Regions from separate parts of the Neobacillus sp. BP17 genome, predicted to be linked through region 1. Evidence: a T-box and tRNA genes for the amino acid it is inferred to sense, from the RefSeq annotation. Region 1 holds a T-box; the other holds one or more tRNA genes.

What was found. The T-box of region 1 lies ahead of proS (proline--tRNA ligase). A T-box ahead of a tRNA ligase gene usually reads a tRNA of that ligase, here a tRNA-Pro.
Region 2: it has a tRNA-Pro gene. The T-box ahead of proS (proline--tRNA ligase) is inferred to sense a tRNA for this amino acid. The anticodon was not compared.

Annotation. Positions count from the first base shown of each region.
Region 1 covers NZ_CM184198.1:2,271,994-2,282,009, forward strand. Annotated here, with positions in the region: gene AC4QJR_RS10860 (efflux RND transporter periplasmic adaptor subunit) at 1-40, shown strand, start outside; gene AC4QJR_RS10865 (response regulator transcription factor) at 153-824, shown strand; gene AC4QJR_RS10870 (sensor histidine kinase) at 833-2,104, shown strand; gene AC4QJR_RS10875 (PepSY-associated TM helix domain-containing protein) at 2,242-2,781, shown strand; one part of gene AC4QJR_RS10880 (IS3 family transposase) at 2,879-3,524, shown strand; one part of gene AC4QJR_RS10880 (IS3 family transposase) at 3,524-4,434, shown strand; gene AC4QJR_RS10885 (cupredoxin domain-containing protein) at 4,505-5,398, opposite strand; gene AC4QJR_RS10890 (hypothetical protein) at 5,552-5,683, opposite strand; T-box leader at 5,839-6,053, shown strand; gene proS (proline--tRNA ligase) at 6,121-7,560, shown strand; gene AC4QJR_RS10900 (GNAT family N-acetyltransferase) at 7,891-8,457, shown strand; gene AC4QJR_RS10905 (YdcF family protein) at 8,500-9,090, opposite strand; gene AC4QJR_RS10910 (DegV family protein) at 9,376-10,016, opposite strand, start outside.
Region 2 covers NZ_CM184198.1:82,411-92,426, forward strand. Annotated here, with positions in the region: gene dusB (tRNA dihydrouridine synthase DusB) at 1-946, shown strand, start outside; gene lysS (lysine--tRNA ligase) at 1,138-2,622, shown strand; rRNA gene AC4QJR_RS00430 (16S ribosomal RNA) at 2,969-4,506, shown strand; rRNA gene AC4QJR_RS00435 (23S ribosomal RNA) at 4,709-7,644, shown strand; rRNA gene rrf (5S ribosomal RNA) at 7,722-7,838, shown strand; tRNA gene AC4QJR_RS00445 (tRNA-Val) at 7,848-7,923, shown strand; tRNA gene AC4QJR_RS00450 (tRNA-Thr) at 7,945-8,017, shown strand; tRNA gene AC4QJR_RS00455 (tRNA-Lys) at 8,028-8,103, shown strand; tRNA gene AC4QJR_RS00460 (tRNA-Leu) at 8,140-8,224, shown strand; tRNA gene AC4QJR_RS00465 (tRNA-Gly) at 8,288-8,359, shown strand; tRNA gene AC4QJR_RS00470 (tRNA-Leu) at 8,370-8,458, shown strand; tRNA gene AC4QJR_RS00475 (tRNA-Arg) at 8,483-8,556, shown strand; tRNA gene AC4QJR_RS00480 (tRNA-Pro) at 8,562-8,638, shown strand; tRNA gene AC4QJR_RS00485 (tRNA-Ala) at 8,654-8,729, shown strand; rRNA gene AC4QJR_RS00490 (16S ribosomal RNA) at 8,904-10,016, shown strand, end outside.

The DNA.
Region 1 (10,016 bases):
AGGGATGAACCGTAGCTTTGGAGGTAGGGGTGGAAATTAAATGGACGGTAATTTCCTCGTTATTAGTGAATGGTGAACAATAATCAGCTAGTATGTTGGGAGTGCTTTGTTTGCTATAATTATTTTTATACGATGCTTAGGAGAGAAAGAGAATGCGCTTATTAGTTGTAGAAGATAATCTACCTTTATTAGAATCCATCGTACAGCTTTTATCCGATGAGTTTGAAGTTGATCAAGCTTCGAATGGTGAGGATGCATTGTTTTTGGCAATGCAGAATATTCATGATGTGATTGTATTGGATGTAATGATCCCCGAGATTGATGGGTTTGAAGTGTTACGGACTATTAGGAAGGAAGGCTTAAATATACCAGTCCTTTTCCTAACTGCAAGAGATTCGCTTGAAGATCGTGTTCAGGGACTTGACAGCGGCGGGGATGACTATTTGGTTAAGCCTTTCCAAGCTGCTGAATTAAAGGCGAGAATCCGTGCCTTGTTAAGAAGAAGCGGCAGCTTAACAACCAATCAAACGATTCAGTATCGCGGGATTGAATTGTTAGGAAAGGAAAGAGACATTGTTGTCGATGGGAAACAGATCAAACTGACAGCAAAGCAATACGAACTGTTAGAATATTTAATTCAAAACAAGGGAGCCATTCTCACAAAAGAACAAATCTATGACCGGGTGTGGGGGTTTGATTCAGATACAACCATCGCAATTGTGGAGGTATTTATGCATCATCTCCGTAAAAAATTAGAACCATCAGGCTATCATAGTGATATTAAAACGATTCGCGGCGTTGGCTATATGTTGAATGAAGAATAGGAGTTCACATGTTTCGGCAAACACTTATTAAATTAACCTTTCTAAATTCATTAGTATTTATCGTTCTTATAAGTATACTAGGGACCGTCATTTATTTTTATACAAGTAATAAATTATATAAAGATGTCAACCAATCCCTGCTCGAATCGATAGAACATTTACAACAGCAGCCGGATGGACCAGGTGGAATTCGAGAAGGTAATGGGGGGATTGGAGGGCAATTTCCAAAATTTATTAGGCGGGACCCACGGATATTAACCCTGATCTGGGATGAAGACAACCAGTTGTTGTTGGGACAAAATCGGGATGCGGACATTTTTGAAGGTAATGAGAAGTTAATCAAGCCTACAGAATTTAATACTTTAACAGATGTGGATGTTGAGGATTTTTCATTTAGGTATATTGCCTTTAAGGTGGAACATCCCCAATTAGGAATAATAACCGTTCAATTCATTCGCAATGTGAATTCTGAACAAGAATTATTGAATAGACTTTTGTTAATAATGTTAATTGGGATGGGTGTTGGAATTATTTGTGCTGTTGCATCAGGTTATTTTTTAGCGGGAAAGGCATTAGTCCCAATTAAAAAAGCTTGGCAGAAGCAGACAGAATTTGTATCTGATGCCTCGCACGAGCTAAGAACCCCATTAGCGGTTATCCAGGCAAAAACGGAAGTCCTATTTCGGGCTCCAAAAGCAACTATTCAGGATCGGATTCTTGATATATCAACGATTTCCAATGAATCAAGACGGCTTTCTAAATTAGTGACCAACTTATTAACTCTTGCTAGATCGGACTCTGATCAAATTGAGGTCAAAAAGGAACAATTCCAACTCGATGATTTGTTAAAAGAAATTCTTCAACAATATGAAGAAATTGCATTGTATCAAGAAAAATCGCTTTATTTACAAGAAACGGAACCTGTGCGATTTTTTGCTGATAAAGCAAGAATTCATCAATTAATCGTCATATTATTAGACAATGCCATGAAATATACAAATGAAGGCGGGGAAATACGGCTTTCATGTTCACAAAATCATTCCTCCATTTTTCTTAAAATAAAGGATACCGGGATTGGTATTCCAGAAAAAGATATTCCGAAAATCTTTGACCGTTTCTATCAAAGTGACAAGGCGAGGACGGCTGCTGAAGGAACAGGACTCGGTTTATCGATTGCAAAATGGATTATTCAGAAACATCATGGTAAGACAAGGGTGCAAAGCACGCCAGGTAAAGGAACGACAATTGAAATCATTTTCCCCAAAACCCAAAAAAATTAATTTTTTGGGTTTTTTTATTCAAAAAGATCAAGGTAGATCTATTTTTTAAGAAAAACTTAAGGAACCCCCTTCATAATGTGTTTGATATTATTCAGGCAAAGATTTTTACATGGAAAACTGAAGGGAGAAGTCTTAACATGAAGAGTACGAGAAAGACACATCTGTGGATAGGCTTAATTGCTTCCATTTTCATCTTTATCGAGTCCTTAACAGGATTGTTAATGAATGAACCTTGGTTAATCGGTCAAACACAGTTTCAAGGTGGAAAGGGGAATTTCCAGCCAGGTCAATTTAACCAAGGCGAGCGTCCCCAAGGAATGAATGGCGGTTTTGAACAAGGAAATCAACAAAATTCAGGACCTCAGGGCGGCGGCCCATTTCAAGGACAAGCTAATGGTCAGAATGGAAACGGTCAGTTCCAAGGGCAACGCGACTTTAGGGAAAATGGAAACCTGCCGGAGGGAATTCGTGGACAAAGGCCGGGGCAAGGGTCGATTATGTCAATCATCCGGGGCCTTCATGAAGGTAGAATTGGCAATACAAATGTGAAATGGTTAATAGATTTAACCGCCGTTGCCTTAATGATTCTAACAGGGACAGGAATCTATCTTTCTATGAAAGTTATCGCTGCAGAAAATAAGCGAAAGAAGCGGCAGGCAGAAAGCTTATTTGAATAGATTAATAATGTAAAAGCACACGATAGAATGATATGCTCCCGATAAAGTAGACAGATGAAATAATAAAAATCTGTTTACTTTTTTGGGGGCTTTTTCTATGGGGAAATATTCATCACAAGAAAAATTTGAGATAATAACGGCTTATGAAAACAGAAAAATCTCAGTTTCAGACTTTTGTAAACAACACCACATATCTTCTAGAACTCTGAATGATTGGATTTATCAATTTCAGACATATGGAACTGAATGGCTTCAGGGTTCGGGGGAATGGAAGCGGTATTCGAAGAAAGTAAAAACAGCTGCGGTTAATGACTTTCTTTCGGGTCAATTCTCTCAAGTTGAGATTGTACGTAAGTATGAAATATCAAGTCGTTCAGTGTTACAAGGATGGATTAGGATTTATAATGATCATAGAGAAATAGAAGAGACGAAAAGGGAGAAGAACTCTATGATTAAAGGCCGATCCACGACATTAGAGGAACGATTTGAGATTGTTATGTATTGCATACAGAACGGGAAAAACTATCAACAAACATCTGATCACTTTAATGTTTCCTATCAACAGGTGTATCAATGGATAAAGAAGTTTGAGAAGGAAGGACCGGACGGTCTAGAAGATAAGAGGGGGAAGCGTAAAACGGAATCAGAGTTAACCCCTGAAGAGAAAATACAGCGCGAAATGAAGCGGTTAGAGCAGGAAAATGAACGCCTTCGGGCGGAGAATGCATTCTTAAAAAAGTTGGAGGAACTCGAAAGGAGGCGGTTAAAGAGATAAGCCAGGTCCGTTTGGCCGATAAATATACAGCTATTCAAGAACTTCATGAGAAAGAGAAATTCTCCATTGTGCTATTATGTGAAATTGCGAGAATTCAACGCTCTTCTTATTATAAATGGCTTAATCGCACCCCTCCTGAGAATGAAAAGATGAATGAGGAAATCCTGGAGGAGATAAAACGTCTATATAAGAAAGTGGACGGTATATATGGATACCGCCGCATTACGATGAACCTAAATCGTACCTTACCAAAGTCCATTAATCATAAACGAGTGTATCGATTAATGAGAATAGCTGGAATACAATCCGTTATTAGACGCAAAAGGAAAAAGTATAAGCCAAGCACTCCACAACATGTAGCTGAGAACATCTTGAACAGAGAGTTCCACGCAGAGAAGCAAAATGAAAAATGGTTAACAGATGTAACTGAATTGAAGTATGGAGTCTCACAAAAAGCTTATTTAAGTGCGATTTTAGATTTGTACGATGGATCCATTGTCAGTTATGTATTAGGCAATTCAAATAATAATCCATTGGTATTTAAAACCCTCGATTTAGCTTTGGAAACTAACCCAGGAGCAAAACCTATCCTCCATAGTGATCGAGGATTTCAATACACTTCCCCTACTTTTAAAAGGAAAATTGATAAGGCAGAGCTGGTTCAGAGTATGTCGAGGGTCGGAAGGTGTATCGATAATGGACCAATGGAAGCTTTTTGGGGAACATTGAAAAGTGAAAAGTATTATCTGAACAAGTACAGCACCTTTGAAGAGCTGAAGAAAGACATTGAGGAGTACATAAAATTTTATAATTATGAACGATTACAAAAAAAACTAAACGGCCTAAGCCCCTTAGAATACAGGGCTCAAGCCGCTTAGTGTCATTTATTTATTTCCACTGTCTACTTGACGGGTGTCACTTCAGAAATTCGTGTGCTTTTTGTCCAGTCTATTCTACAATAATTGTCCCTTTAAACATTTGCATTCCACAGCTAAAGGTGTATGTGCCTGAATGATCAGGAGTAAAGGTTAGTTTTGTAGTACCCGTTTTTAAGTTGACATTGTTAATATTAAATTCAGGAATCATAAAGGTGGAGATACAATTCGTACTATCAAGCGGGTTGTTTATATCTAGTTCAACCGGAACACCTTTTTTGACACGAATGACATTTGGGGTATACCCCTGGGTGGTGACCTCCATCTTAACAAGCGGCTTGCTTTCCTTTGTTACATCCACTTCCGTTTTGGGAACTTCTTGACTTTCAGCGGCTTGGGCAGTTTCTGTTTGGTTTGATTTACTTTGACCCGGAATTTCTACCAAATCACTGCTATACATAAACAGAAATAACGATACCAGCACAATTCCTCCAGCGATAATCGCAAATGGCGAAAGTTCCTGTGTATCAAGGGATAATTTATTATTGGATTCAACGAAAATATACATAATCACGAATCCAATAATCAGGATATAGAATCCTAACAAGATTCCTAATAGAATTGTTGGATTAATAAATTGAATAAATGCACCAAGGATGGCGCCGATAATTCCGCCTATTAGACCAGAAATAGAGCCCATTAAGATAGCTAAAATCCCGATTGGGTGGCCTGCTAAGAAGCCAATGACAAATCCGATAATCATACTGACTCCGACTACTAGAAAAATCTCACCTGAAATGATGCCAATGATACTGCCGGTCAGTAAACCGGTAATCACTGCAATAACCATACTAATCATTGTTCCAGAGGTAGTAGCTAGTTTATTTTTATGGCGGTAGACAGAATAGATGGAATATCCGGTTCCAGTGGAAACTATAATTGCCGTAATGATCGTAAATATATTCATTTTTGGTCTCCTCTTACGTGTGATTGATTAACAACATAAGAGTATTATAAATGCAAATAAGCCGTTTAAATTTGTATATTCAGTGATTAATATGAACGTTTTATGAATATTGTTGAGGGAAGATAAGTCATGTGTAGTTTTTGGGAGATGTATTTATTCCTTTTTTTCTTTATCAAGGGTATTTTTATAAATCCGTTTCATTGCCTCATTTTGCATCCTGATATATTCTAGCAAAAATTCTTTCTCTTCTTCCTCTTGTCGGAGATCATCTTTTTCTTTATCCATGGAAACCACCACCCCATTTTTTATAATTACTAGCATTTTAACCGATTTATACACATGTTTAAAGTCAATGAGAAGGTAATTTGTTGACATCAGAAAAATATTCCATAAAAAAATTGACTTTTTTCATTTTGAAATATATAATTTTCAAAAATACTATTGAAACTATGACGGGGATTAGTAAAGTGAAATGGTCTTACCAAGAGAGGAAACCATTGGTGTGAGGTTTCTTAAGACGGTCATTTGAACCTGCCACCCGAGTTCTGTATCGAATTTAAAGATACATGCGGATCATGTCCGTTATCAAGGAAAGTGTATAGAGCAATTTTGCTTTATGAATTTAGGGTGGTACCGCCAGGCCTTGGTCCCTTTTTAGGATCAAGGTCTTTTTGTGCAGAAAAGCGGATACGCCCATATCTTTATTTTAAAAAAATAATGAGGTGTCAAACATGGCAAAAGAATTTGTAAAAGATGTTACGGCAATGGACGATGATTTCGCCCAGTGGTATACAGATGTCGTCACTAAGGCTGATTTAATTGATTATTCAAGTGTGCGTGGTTCAATGATTATCCGCCCGTATGGCTATGCTTTATGGGAAAATATAAAAAATGAGCTGGATCGGCGAATAAAGGAAACTGGGCATGAGAATGTTTATATGCCATTGTTCATTCCTGAAAGCTTGCTTCAAAAAGAAAAAGATCATGTCGAAGGTTTTGCACCTGAAGTGGCATGGGTTACACATGGCGGGTCTGAACCATTAGCAGAACGATTGGTTGTGCGACCAACATCTGAAGTTCTTTTCTGTGAGCATTATAGCAACATTATTCATTCTTACCGGGATCTCCCTAAGCTCTATAACCAATGGGCAAACGTTGTACGGTGGGAAAAAACAACTCGTCCGTTCCTGCGGACATTAGAGTTTTTATGGCAGGAAGGTCATACTGCCCATGCGACTGACGAAGATGCAATGGAAGAAACCATTAAAATGCTAAATGTATATGCCGCTGTCTGTGAAGAAATCCTTGCAATTCCGGTTGTAAAAGGACAAAAAACGGAAAAAGAAAAGTTTGCCGGTGCAAAAGCGACTTTTACCATTGAAAGCTTAATGCACGATGGAAAAGCATTACAGTCAGGTACTTCTCACCACTTTGGTACAGGATTTGCTGAGGCTTTTAACATACAGTATACGGACAAAGAAGGAAAGCTTCAGTACGTGCATCAAACGTCATGGGGCTTTACAACAAGAATTATCGGTGCATTAATCATGGTTCACGGCGACGACCGTGGTCTCGTAATTCCACCAAAAGCAGCGCCAACTCAAGTGATGATTGTGCCAATTGCGCAGCATAAAGAAGGCGTCCTTGATTTTGCTTATGATTTGAAAACGTCCCTTGGAAAAGTTGCTCGTGTCGATATTGATGCCAGCGATAAAAAACCAGGCTGGAAGTTCAATGAATATGAGATGAAGGGTATTCCAGTCCGTCTAGAAGTTGGACCTAAAGATATCGAAAACAAGCAAGTGGTTTTAGTAAGACGCGATACTTTAGAAAAAGTGTTCGTTCCACTAGATCAATTAGAAACAAAGCTTGTTGAGTTATTAGATGAAATCCAAACAAATCTTTATAATAAGGCTCTAAATCACCGAGAAGAAAGAACCTCAGTTGCTTTATCTCTAGGTGAATTAAAAGAGTCACTTGAAGCGAAACCTGGTTTCATTAAGGCGATGTGGTGCGGCGAATTAGCCTGCGAGGAAAAAATCAAAGAAGATACTGGAGCAACATCAAGATGTATTCCATTTGAGCAAGAACAAGTATCGGAAAAATGTGTCTGCTGTGGAAAAGATGCTGACAAGATGGTTTATTGGGCAAAAGCATACTAAAAACAGCAATTTTGGGGCTCTTCCTTGTATGGGAAGAGTCTTTTTTAGTACCATATCGAGGCGATATTTGGGTAATGAGCGAATTTTTGGAATCGATGAGCGAATTTCACAGTTAAATGAGCAAATTTTTTTCTGCTGTTAATCAGCGGCTTTTCCTATCAGCGAATTTAATGATTCTATCGGCGAATTCCACTATTCTATCAGCGAATCTTCTTAATTAATCAGCGAATTTTCCCATCCAATCAGCGAATCCATTCCAAGGTCATTTTTTTTGAAAAAGGAATTACAAAACCAGCAACGAATATTTTAAATCACAAGGAGGGCAAAATTATGAAACCAATACTATTAGATTTTTCAGAAGAGTTTTACACAGAGAGATTGCAAATACGCAAGCCTTTACCCGGAGATGGTAAAGCTGTTTACCAAGCCATGCAGGCGTCCTTAACCGAACTAAAAGACTGGATGCCTTGGGCCCATCTAGAGCAAACAGAGGACGATGTTGAAATTAATATTCGTGATGCACATGCCAAGTTTCTAACCCGTGAGGATTTGAGGTTACATATTTTTAATCGGGAAACAGGGGGATTCATAGGTTCATCAGGTTTGCACAGAATCAACTGGAGTATTCCGAAGTTTGAGATTGGCTACTGGATTGATTCTCGCTATAGCGGGAAAGGGTATATTACCGAAGCAACCGAGGCAATTACTAAATTTGCCTTTACCGAACTTAAAGCAAATCGGGTGGAAATCCGCTGCGACTCCCAAAATATCAAGAGCAGGGCCATTCCTGAACGACTAGGATTTAACTTAGAGGGGATTTTACAAAATGATGGACTTTCTGCTGATGGTAAAGGATTACGAGATACATGTATTTATGCAAAAACAACCAAAGATTAATAACAAAAGAGTACTGAATCACAGTACTCTTTTTTTAAAAAATTAGTCAAGGATATATCTCTTTAAATAAAATTTTGTAATGGCTAAATATTCACGTGAATAGGATTTTGGCACGGCGATCCATGGAGTTTCTGCTGGAAGTCCGTGCACCTCTAGTCCGTAGTCTCGAGCAATGGAGACGGCACGGTAGAGATGAAAATTATTTGTCACTACCAGACCAAGCCTTTCACCCTTAGGAATAAGCCTTTTAGAAAAGTTAATATTTTCATACGTATCAGTCGATTTATCCTCTAAAATAATCCGAGCATCGCTTATGCCCTGCTCGACCAGTTCTCTCCTAATCGATTCCGCTTCAGAGATATCTTCACTAGGTCCCTTTCCACCAGATGCGATGACAATTGTATTTTTATTTTTCTTTAAATAATCTGCTGCCGCATTAATTCTACTCGCAAATGCAAGGGAAGGGACGGTGCCTTTCACCCTTGCCCCGAGAACAATCAAATAGTCTGCATTTTTAGGAACGTCTTTATGACTATATTGACTAATTTTAAATTGTAAAAATCCGATATAAATCAAACCTAAAGTAACAAGAACACCTAACAATACAAACACTCTTTTCTTATTTTTCATCATTTCAAACCCATTTCATGTTATTTTTAAACTTCTTATATAAATAATAGATTAAAGTGGAGGAAAACTCTAACATATTTTTGAAATAGAGTATAATATTAGAAGAATTAATTGCATTTAGTGCCTACACATTTAATAATGGGAGGGGAACGACTTGAGTCCAATTGTTCCCGTAATCATCTCTTTTTCGATGTAACGGGCACAAATAACTTCTAACGTTACAACATGTTGAATCTCTTGCAACCGAATAATAGAAAAAAGGACTGAATTCATCAGTCCTTTTTTCTATTATTCGCAAACCCACGAAAGTCCTAGAGTTCCAACCCCCGTATGCACTCCGGCATCAGTAATTAGCATCATTATTTCCGTTTCAATTTCCGGAAAAGTTTCGTTGACTAATTTCTCTAACGCAGTTGCCCGTTCGATATCGTTAGCATGGACAATAGCTGCTTTCCTAACAGTTTTTGTTTCCAAATCGGTTTTTAAATTATTTATTAACCATGCAATGGATTTTTTTTCTGTTCTAACTTTATCTTTTATTTTAGCGCCTCCATCTTCAATTGCTAATATAGGCTTGATATTAAATAGGGAGGCTAGGATGGCTTGGCCTCCGGATACTCTGCCGCTTTTTTTGAGTTGGTCCAAATTTGATGGGACTAAATATAAACGAGTGTGCTCGCGTAATCCATTAAGTTTGGCCTCCACTTCACTGATTTCATAGCCTTGTTCTACTAGTTCAATCCCTTTTTTTATTAAAAATGAGAGTGGGTAGGAGCCAGTCATGGAATCGATAGGTACCAATTTAAAATCAGCCATTTCCGCTGCCATCACAGAGGTTTGAAATGTTCCGGATAGTAAGCTGGAGGCATGGATAGCGATTCCAAAATCATAGTTTTCCTTTAACTTTGTATAAAGTTCCACAAAATCAC
Region 2 (10,016 bases), 2.2 Mb from region 1:
TGGGGTATGTAACTCGGCATTCCGTTTAACGGTAAAGGAGTTTGGCGCTGGATTAGTTTGCGCAGAGATGGTGAGTGATAAAGGCATCATTCATAAAAATGAAAAAACAATGAATATGCTTTATATCGATGAGCGTGAAAAGCCATTAAGCTTGCAAATCTTTGGCGGAGAGAAAAAAACGCTTGTCGAAGCAGCTAAATTCGTTGATCAGAATACTAATGCAGACATTATTGATATTAATATGGGTTGCCCTGTTCCTAAAATCACCAAATGTGATGCCGGGGCAAAGTGGCTGCTTGACCCTAATAAAATTTACGAGATGGTTTCAGCTGTGGTCGCAGAGGTTGAAAAACCTGTAACTGTAAAAATGAGGATGGGCTGGGATGATGAGCATATTTTTGCTGTGAAAAATGCCCAAGCTGTTGAACGTGCTGGAGGGAAGGCGGTATCCCTGCATGGACGAACACGTGTTCAGATGTATGAGGGCAGTGCTAACTGGGACATCATTCGTGAAGTTAAGCGAAACCTAAATATTCCGTTGATTGGTAATGGTGATGTTCATACACCGGAAGATGCCAAACGTATGCTTGAAGAAACTGGTGCAGACGGGGTAATGATCGGAAGAGCGGCTTTAGGTGATCCTTGGATGATCTACCGTACGGTTCAGTATTTAGAAACTGGTATCTTGATGCCTCAACCATCTGTTAGAGAAAAGATTGATGTATGCATCCTTCATCTAGACCGCTTAATCGCGCTTAAAAGTGAATATGTTGCTGTTCGTGAAATGCGTAAGCATGCTGCTTGGTATTTAAAAGGGGTGCCCGGTAACGCCACGGTTCGTAATGCGATCAATGAATGTGATACTAGGAATCAATTAGTAACACTACTAAACGAATTGGTCACAGAAGTCGAAGCAAAAGAACAAAGTCAGTTAATTGTAGGATAAACCTGTCACTTAAAGTGTCTTTCTATACTAAATTGGATGCTGCCAGTGAAAAAACTGGCAGTTTTTATTTTAATAACATCTTTTTTGATGTCTGAAAGTATAAGTTTGTGTAAAATAATAAAGTATGTAGAAAAATGGGATCGCCTTATTAATAGCATTTTACATAATAAAAGATTATTGGAGTTGATTTTATGAGTCAGGAAGATTTGAATGACCAATTAATGGTCAGACGTGAAAAAATGAATACCATGCGTGAAAATGGTCTTGATCCATTCGGGAAACGTTTTGACCGCTCACACAACACAAAGGAATTAGTTGAGCAATATGCAGAATTAGAAAAAGAAGAGATCGAAGCCAAAAATGTTTCCGTTTCTTTAGCAGGTCGGATTATGACGAAGCGTGGAAAAGGAAAAGCAGGCTTTGCGCACCTTCAAGATTTAACAGGTCAAATTCAAGTCTATGTTCGTCAAGATGCAGTCGGTGAGGAGAATTATAAACTATTCGATTCTTCAGACCTAGGAGACATAATTGGTGTATCCGGAACACTATTTAAAACAAAAGTAGGCGAATTATCAGTTAAAGTGGAAAACTTTGTGTTTTTAACAAAGGCGTTACGCCCGCTTCCTGATAAATTTCATGGACTTAAGGATGTTGAACAGCGCTACCGTCAACGGTATTTAGACTTAATTATGAGTCAAGAAAGTAAGGCTACATTTATTTCAAGAAGCCGTATTATTCAATCAATGCGTCGGTATTTAGATGACCACGGCTATTTAGAAGTTGAAACACCAATGATGCATTCCATTGCTGGCGGTGCATCTGCACGTCCATTCATAACACATCACAATGCTTTGGATATGCCATTATTTATGAGGATTGCGATTGAACTGCACTTAAAACGATTGATTGTGGGCGGTTTGGAAAAGGTATATGAAATTGGCCGTGTTTTCCGGAACGAAGGTGTCTCGACTCGTCACAATCCTGAATTTACAATGATTGAACTCTATGAGGCTTATGCGGATTACCGTGATATCATGAGTCTGACAGAGAATCTAATTGCTCATATTGCCCAAGAAGTAGTTGGCTCAACTACGGTTCAATATGGCGATTATGAGGTAGACCTTAAACCTGAGTGGAAAAGACTTCACATGGTAGATGCCATCAAAGAATACACTGGTGCAGACTTTTGGAAAGAGATGAGTGTAGAAGAAGCTCGTGACCTTGCGAAAGAACACGGGGTTGAAATTAATAACAACATGCTTTATGGCCATATTGTTAATGAATTCTTCGAACAAAAGGTAGAGGAGAAATTAATCCAGCCTACTTTTATTTACGGACATCCTGTCGAAATCTCACCACTTGCGAAGAAAAATGATGAGGACCCACGCTTCACAGACCGTTTTGAATTGTTCATTGTTGCTCGTGAACATGCGAATGCATTTACAGAGCTGAATGATCCGATTGATCAAAGAGAACGGTTTGAAGCGCAATTAAAAGAACGTGAACAAGGAAACGACGAAGCTCACATGATGGACGACGACTTCGTTGAAGCGTTAGAATATGGTATGCCGCCAACGGGAGGATTAGGAATTGGAATTGACCGTTTAGTTATGCTGCTTACTAATTCTCCATCCATCCGTGACGTACTATTATTCCCGCTTATGCGTCATAAATAATACGTAAAAAAGTGCCATGTTACTGGCACTTTTTTTATATTTATAACGAGGAAGAGTAAGAATATTATTACTTTGGATATTTTTAAGGGAAAATCGTAAAATACTATTGCACCTGTTCTCGAATGGTGGTATATTAATATCTGTTGCTGCGAGACAGACGCAGTGAGAAAAATAAATTAAAAAAGTTGTTGACTTTCAGTGAATAACTTGATAAGATTATAAAGTCGCCTTAAGGCGATTGGGTAATTGATCCTTGAAAACTAAACAAACAAAATCGTGCAAACAAACAATTTATTTTAGCTTCTTTTAAGAAGCTAAGCCAACGTAACAAATGAGCTAATCAACTTTCTTGGAGAGTTTGATCCTGGCTCAGGACGAACGCTGGCGGCGTGCCTAATACATGCAAGTCGAGCGAGACTCTTCGGAGTCTAGCGGCGGACGGGTGAGTAACACGTGGGCAACCTGCCTGTAAGACTGGGATAACACCGGGAAACCGGTGCTAATACCGGATAATCCTTTTCCTCTCATGAGGAAAAGCTGAAAGTCGGTTTCGGCTGACACTTACAGATGGGCCCGCGGCGCATTAGCTAGTTGGTGAGGTAACGGCTCACCAAGGCGACGATGCGTAGCCGACCTGAGAGGGTGATCGGCCACACTGGGACTGAGACACGGCCCAGACTCCTACGGGAGGCAGCAGTAGGGAATCTTCCACAATGGACGAAAGTCTGATGGAGCAACGCCGCGTGAGCGATGAAGGCCTTCGGGTCGTAAAGCTCTGTTGTTAGGGAAGAACAAGTACCGGAGTAACTGCCGGTACCTTGACGGTACCTAACCAGAAAGCCACGGCTAACTACGTGCCAGCAGCCGCGGTAATACGTAGGTGGCAAGCGTTGTCCGGAATTATTGGGCGTAAAGCGCGCGCAGGCGGTCCTTTAAGTCTGATGTGAAAGCCCACGGCTCAACCGTGGAGGGTCATTGGAAACTGGGGGACTTGAGTGCAGAAGAGGAAAGCGGAATTCCACGTGTAGCGGTGAAATGCGTAGAGATGTGGAGGAACACCAGTGGCGAAGGCGGCTTTCTGGTCTGTAACTGACGCTGAGGCGCGAAAGCGTGGGGAGCAAACAGGATTAGATACCCTGGTAGTCCACGCCGTAAACGATGAGTGCTAAGTGTTAGAGGGTTTCCGCCCTTTAGTGCTGCAGCTAACGCATTAAGCACTCCGCCTGGGGAGTACGGCCGCAAGGCTGAAACTCAAAGGAATTGACGGGGGCCCGCACAAGCGGTGGAGCATGTGGTTTAATTCGAAGCAACGCGAAGAACCTTACCAGGTCTTGACATCCTCTGACACTCCTAGAGATAGGATTTTCCCCTTCGGGGGACAGAGTGACAGGTGGTGCATGGTTGTCGTCAGCTCGTGTCGTGAGATGTTGGGTTAAGTCCCGCAACGAGCGCAACCCTTGATCTTAGTTGCCAGCATTCAGTTGGGCACTCTAAGGTGACTGCCGGTGACAAACCGGAGGAAGGTGGGGATGACGTCAAATCATCATGCCCCTTATGACCTGGGCTACACACGTGCTACAATGGATGGTACAAAGGGCTGCAAGACCGCGAGGTTTAGCCAATCCCATAAAACCATTCTCAGTTCGGATTGCAGGCTGCAACTCGCCTGCATGAAGCCGGAATCGCTAGTAATCGCGGATCAGCATGCCGCGGTGAATACGTTCCCGGGCCTTGTACACACCGCCCGTCACACCACGAGAGTTTGTAACACCCGAAGTCGGTGGGGTAACCGTAAGGAGCCAGCCGCCTAAGGTGGGACAGATGATTGGGGTGAAGTCGTAACAAGGTAGCCGTATCGGAAGGTGCGGCTGGATCACCTCCTTTCTAAGGATAAAGCTGGACTTGTGAGCCAGACAAAACAGTTTGTACACGATCTTTGTTTGTTTAGTTTTGAGGGAGCAATTCTCTCAAAGCTTTTTTTAATCGTTCTTTGAAAACTAGATAATCGTAATGAAGAAGCAAAGTAAACATCGAGTAATCGCCATTTTAGTTTTCTCTCTTATGAAGTTAAGAGAATAACCTTTTAGGTTAAGTTAGAAAGGGCGCACGGTGAATGCCTTGGCACTAGGAGCCGATGAAGGACGGGACTAACACCGATATGCTTCGGGGAGCTGTAAGTAAGCTTTGATCCGGAGATTTCCGAATGGGGGAACCCACTGTTCGTAATGGAACAGTATCTTTACCTGAATACATAGGGTATGGAAGGCATACCCGGGGAACTGAAACATCTAAGTACCCGGAGGAAGAGAAAGCAAACGCGATTCCCTGAGTAGCGGCGAGCGAAACGGGACATAGCCCAAACCAAGAGGCTTGCCTCTTGGGGTTGTAGGACACTCAACATGGAGTTACAAAGGAACGGGGTAGATGAAGCGACCTGGAAAGGTCCGTCAGAGAAGGTAAAAACCCTGTAGTCGAAACTTCGTTCCCTCCTGAGTGGATCCTGAGTACGGCCGGACACGTGAAATCCGGTCGGAAGCAGGGAGGACCATCTCCCAAGGCTAAATACTCCCTAGTGACCGATAGTGAACCAGTACCGTGAGGGAAAGGTGAAAAGCACCCCGGAAGGGGAGTGAAATAGTTCCTGAAACCGTGTGCCTACAAGTAGTCAGAGCCCGTTCATGGGTGATGGCGTGCCTTTTGTAGAATGAACCGGCGAGTTACGATCCCATGCAAGGTTAAGTTGAAGAGACGGAGCCGCAGCGAAAGCGAGTCTGAATAGGGCGTATGAGTATGTGGTCGTAGACCCGAAACCAGGTGATCTACCCATGTCCAGGGTGAAGTCCAGGTAACACTGGATGGAGGCCCGAACCCACGCACGTTGAAAAGTGCGGGGATGAGGTGTGGGTAGCGGAGAAATTCCAATCGAACTTGGAGATAGCTGGTTCTCTCCGAAATAGCTTTAGGGCTAGCCTCACGTAGTAAGAGTCTTGGAGGTAGAGCACTGTTTGGACTAGGGGCCCTCATCGGGTTACCGAATTCAGACAAACTCCGAATGCCAAAGACTTATCCGTGGGAGTCAGACTGCGAGTGATAAGATCCGTAGTCAAAAGGGAAACAGCCCAGACCACCAGCTAAGGTCCCAAAGTATACGTTAAGTGGAAAAGGATGTGGAGTTGCTTAGACAACCAGGATGTTGGCTTAGAAGCAGCCACCATTTAAAGAGTGCGTAATAGCTCACTGGTCGAGTGACTCTGCGCCGAAAATGTACCGGGGCTAAACGTATCACCGAAGCTGTGGATTGACATCTACGATGTCAGTGGTAGGAGAGCGTTCTAAGGGCGTTGAAGCTAGACCGTAAGGACTGGTGGAGCGCTTAGAAGTGAGAATGCCGGTATGAGTAGCGAAAGATGAGTGAGAATCTCATCCACCGAATGCCTAAGGTTTCCTGAGGAAGGCTCGTCCGCTCAGGGTTAGTCGGGACCTAAGCCGAGGCCGAAAGGCGTAGGCGATGGATAACAGGTTGATATTCCTGTACCACCTCTTTATCGTTTGAGCAATGGGGGGACGCAGGAGGATAGGGTAAGCGCGCTGTTGGATATGCGCGTCTAAGCAGTTAGGCTGAGAGGTAGGCAAATCCGCCTCTCACATAAGGCTGAGCTGTGATAGCGAGGGAAATTTAGTACCGAAGTTCCTGATTCCACACTGCCAAGAAAAGCCTCTAGCGAGATAAAAGGTGCCCGTACCGCAAACCGACACAGGTAGGCGAGGAGAGAATCCTAAGGTGAGCGAGAGAACTCTCGTTAAGGAACTCGGCAAAATGACCCCGTAACTTCGGGAGAAGGGGTGCTTTTTGAGGTGAATAGCCTCGAAGAGCCGCAGTGAATAGGCCCAGGCGACTGTTTAGCAAAAACACAGGTCTCTGCGAAGCCGCAAGGCGAAGTATAGGGGCTGACGCCTGCCCGGTGCTGGAAGGTTAAGAGGAGGGGTTAGCGCAAGCGAAGCTCTGAATCGAAGCCCCAGTAAACGGCGGCCGTAACTATAACGGTCCTAAGGTAGCGAAATTCCTTGTCGGGTAAGTTCCGACCCGCACGAAAGGCGTAACGATCTGGGCACTGTCTCAACGAGAGACTCGGTGAAATTATAGTACCTGTGAAGATGCAGGTTACCCGCGACAGGACGGAAAGACCCCGTGGAGCTTTACTGTAGCCTGATATTGAATTTTGGTACAGCTTGTACAGGATAGGTAGGAGCCTGAGAAGCCGGAGCGCTAGCTTCGGTGGAGGCGTCGGTGGGATACTACCCTGGCTGTATTGAAATTCTAACCCGCACCCCTGATCGGGGTGGGAGACAGTGTCAGGTGGGCAGTTTGACTGGGGCGGTCGCCTCCTAAAAAGTAACGGAGGCGCCCAAAGGTTCCCTCAGAATGGTTGGAAATCATTCGCAGAGTGTAAAGGCACAAGGGAGCTTGACTGCGAGACCTACAAGTCGAGCAGGGACGAAAGTCGGGCTTAGTGATCCGGTGGTTCCGCATGGAAGGGCCATCGCTCAACGGATAAAAGCTACCCCGGGGATAACAGGCTTATCTCCCCCAAGAGTCCACATCGACGGGGAGGTTTGGCACCTCGATGTCGGCTCATCGCATCCTGGGGCTGTAGTCGGTCCCAAGGGTTGGGCTGTTCGCCCATTAAAGCGGTACGCGAGCTGGGTTCAGAACGTCGTGAGACAGTTCGGTCCCTATCCGTCGTGGGCGCAGGAAATTTGAGAGGAGCTGTCCTTAGTACGAGAGGACCGGGATGGACGCACCGCTGGTGTACCAGTTGTTCTGCCAAGAGCATCGCTGGGTAGCTATGTGCGGACGGGATAAGTGCTGAAAGCATCTAAGCATGAAGCCCCCCTCAAGATGAGATTTCCCATAGCGCAAGCTAGTAAGAACCCTGAAAGATGATCAGGTTGATAGGTCAGAGGTGGAAGCGTGGTAACACGTGGAGCTGACTGATACTAATCGTTCGAGGACTTAACCATATTTTAAGGTGAACTCAAGTTTACAAACTTCTTCAGCATTATCTAGTTTTGAGGGAATGAAGCCTCAAACAAAATAGTCTGGCAGCAATGGCGAGAAGGTCACACCCGTTCCCATACCGAACACGGAAGTTAAGCTTCTCAGCGCCGATGGTAGTTGGGACACGCGTCCCTGTGAGAGTAGGACGTTGCCAGGCTGAATATATGGAGGATTAGCTCAGCTGGGAGAGCATCTGCCTTACAAGCAGAGGGTCGGCGGTTCGATCCCGTCATCCTCCACCATATTTATCTTTCAAACATTACGCCGGGGTAGCTCAATTGGTAGAGCAACTGACTTGTAATCAGTAGGTTGGGGGTTCAAGTCCTCTCGCCGGCACCTTTAGTACGAGCCATTAGCTCAGTTGGTAGAGCATCTGACTTTTAATCAGAGGGTCGAAGGTTCGAGTCCTTCATGGCTCACCAGAGTTTTTTGCGAAAAGCAAAATAACTTTCAATAATGCGGGTGTGGCGGAATTGGCAGACGCACCAGACTTAGGATCTGGCGCCGCAAGGCGTGGGGGTTCGACTCCCTTCACCCGCACCAAGTTTTTTTACGAAGTAAAATAAACAAAGTTGTTTGCAATAGCAAAATAACTTACCATGATATGCGGAAGTAGTTCAGTGGTAGAACACCACCTTGCCAAGGTGGGGGTCGCGGGTTCGAATCCCGTCTTCCGCTCTCTATTTTTGCCGGGGTGGCGGAACTGGCAGACGCACAGGACTTAAAATCCTGCGGTAGGTGACTACCGTACCGGTTCGATTCCGGTCCTCGGCACCACTTTAAGATTAATTAAATTCATATGCGCCCTTAGCTCAGCTGGATAGAGTGTTTGACTACGAATCAAAAGGTCGGGAGTTCGAATCTCTCAGGGCGCACTTAACGGGAAGTAGCTCAGCTTGGTAGAGCACTTGGTTTGGGACCAAGGGGTCGCAGGTTCGAATCCTGTCTTCCCGACCATTCCTAATATTATATGGGGTCTTAGCTCAGCTGGGAGAGCGCCTGCTTTGCACGCAGGAGGTCAGGGGTTCGATCCCCCTAGACTCCACCAAAAAATATTTAATTATGATATTGACACAGCATCAAAGCTCTGTTAATATAGAAAAGTCGCACAAGCGACAAAGACATTGTTCTTTGAAAACTAAACAAACAAGACGTGAAACAAACAATAAATTTTAGTTTCAGAAATGAAGCTAAGCCAACGTAACAAATGAGCTAATCAACTTTCTTGGAGAGTTTGATCCTGGCTCAGGACGAACGCTGGCGGCGTGCCTAATACATGCAAGTCGAGCGAGACTCTTCGGGGTCTAGCGGCGGACGGGTGAGTAACACGTGGGCAACCTGCCTGTAAGACTGGGATAACACCGGGAAACCGGTGCTAATACCGGATAATCCTTTTCCTCTCATGAGGAAAAGCTGAAAGTCGGTTTCGGCTGACACTTACAGATGGGCCCGCGGCGCATTAGCTAGTTGGTGAGGTAACGGCTCACCAAGGCGACGATGCGTAGCCGACCTGAGAGGGTGATCGGCCACACTGGGACTGAGACACGGCCCAGACTCCTACGGGAGGCAGCAGTAGGGAATCTTCCACAATGGACGAAAGTCTGATGGAGCAACGCCGCGTGAGCGATGAAGGCCTTCGGGTCGTAAAGCTCTGTTGTTAGGGAAGAACAAGTACCGGAGTAACTGCCGGTACCTTGACGGTACCTAACCAGAAAGCCACGGCTAACTACGTGCCAGCAGCCGCGGTAATACGTAGGTGGCAAGCGTTGTCCGGAATTATTGGGCGTAAAGCGCGCGCAGGCGGTCCTTTAAGTCTGATGTGAAAGCCCACGGCTCAACCGTGGAGGGTCATTGGAAACTGGGGGACTTGAGTGCAGAAGAGGAAAGCGGAATTCCACGTGTAGCGGTGAAATGCGTAGAGATGTGGAGGAACACCAGTGGCGAAGGCGGCTTTCTGGTCTGTAACTGACGCTGAGGCGCGAAAGCGTGGGGAGCAAACAGGATTAGATACCCTGGTAGTCCACGCCGTAAACGATGAGTGCTAAGTGTTAGAGGGTTTCCGCCCTTTAGTGCTGCAGCTAACGCATTAAGCACTCCGCCTGGGGAGTACGGCCGCAAGGCTGAAACTCAAAGGAATTGACGGGGGCCCGCACAAGCGGTGGAGCATGTGGTTTAATTCGAAGCAACGCGAAGAACCTTACCAGGTCTTGACATCCTCTGACACTCCTAGAGATAGGATTTTCCCCTTCGGGGGACAGAGTGACAGGTGGTGCATGGTTGTCGTCAGCTCGTGTCGTGAGATGTTGGGTTAAGTCCCGCAACGAGCGCAACCCTT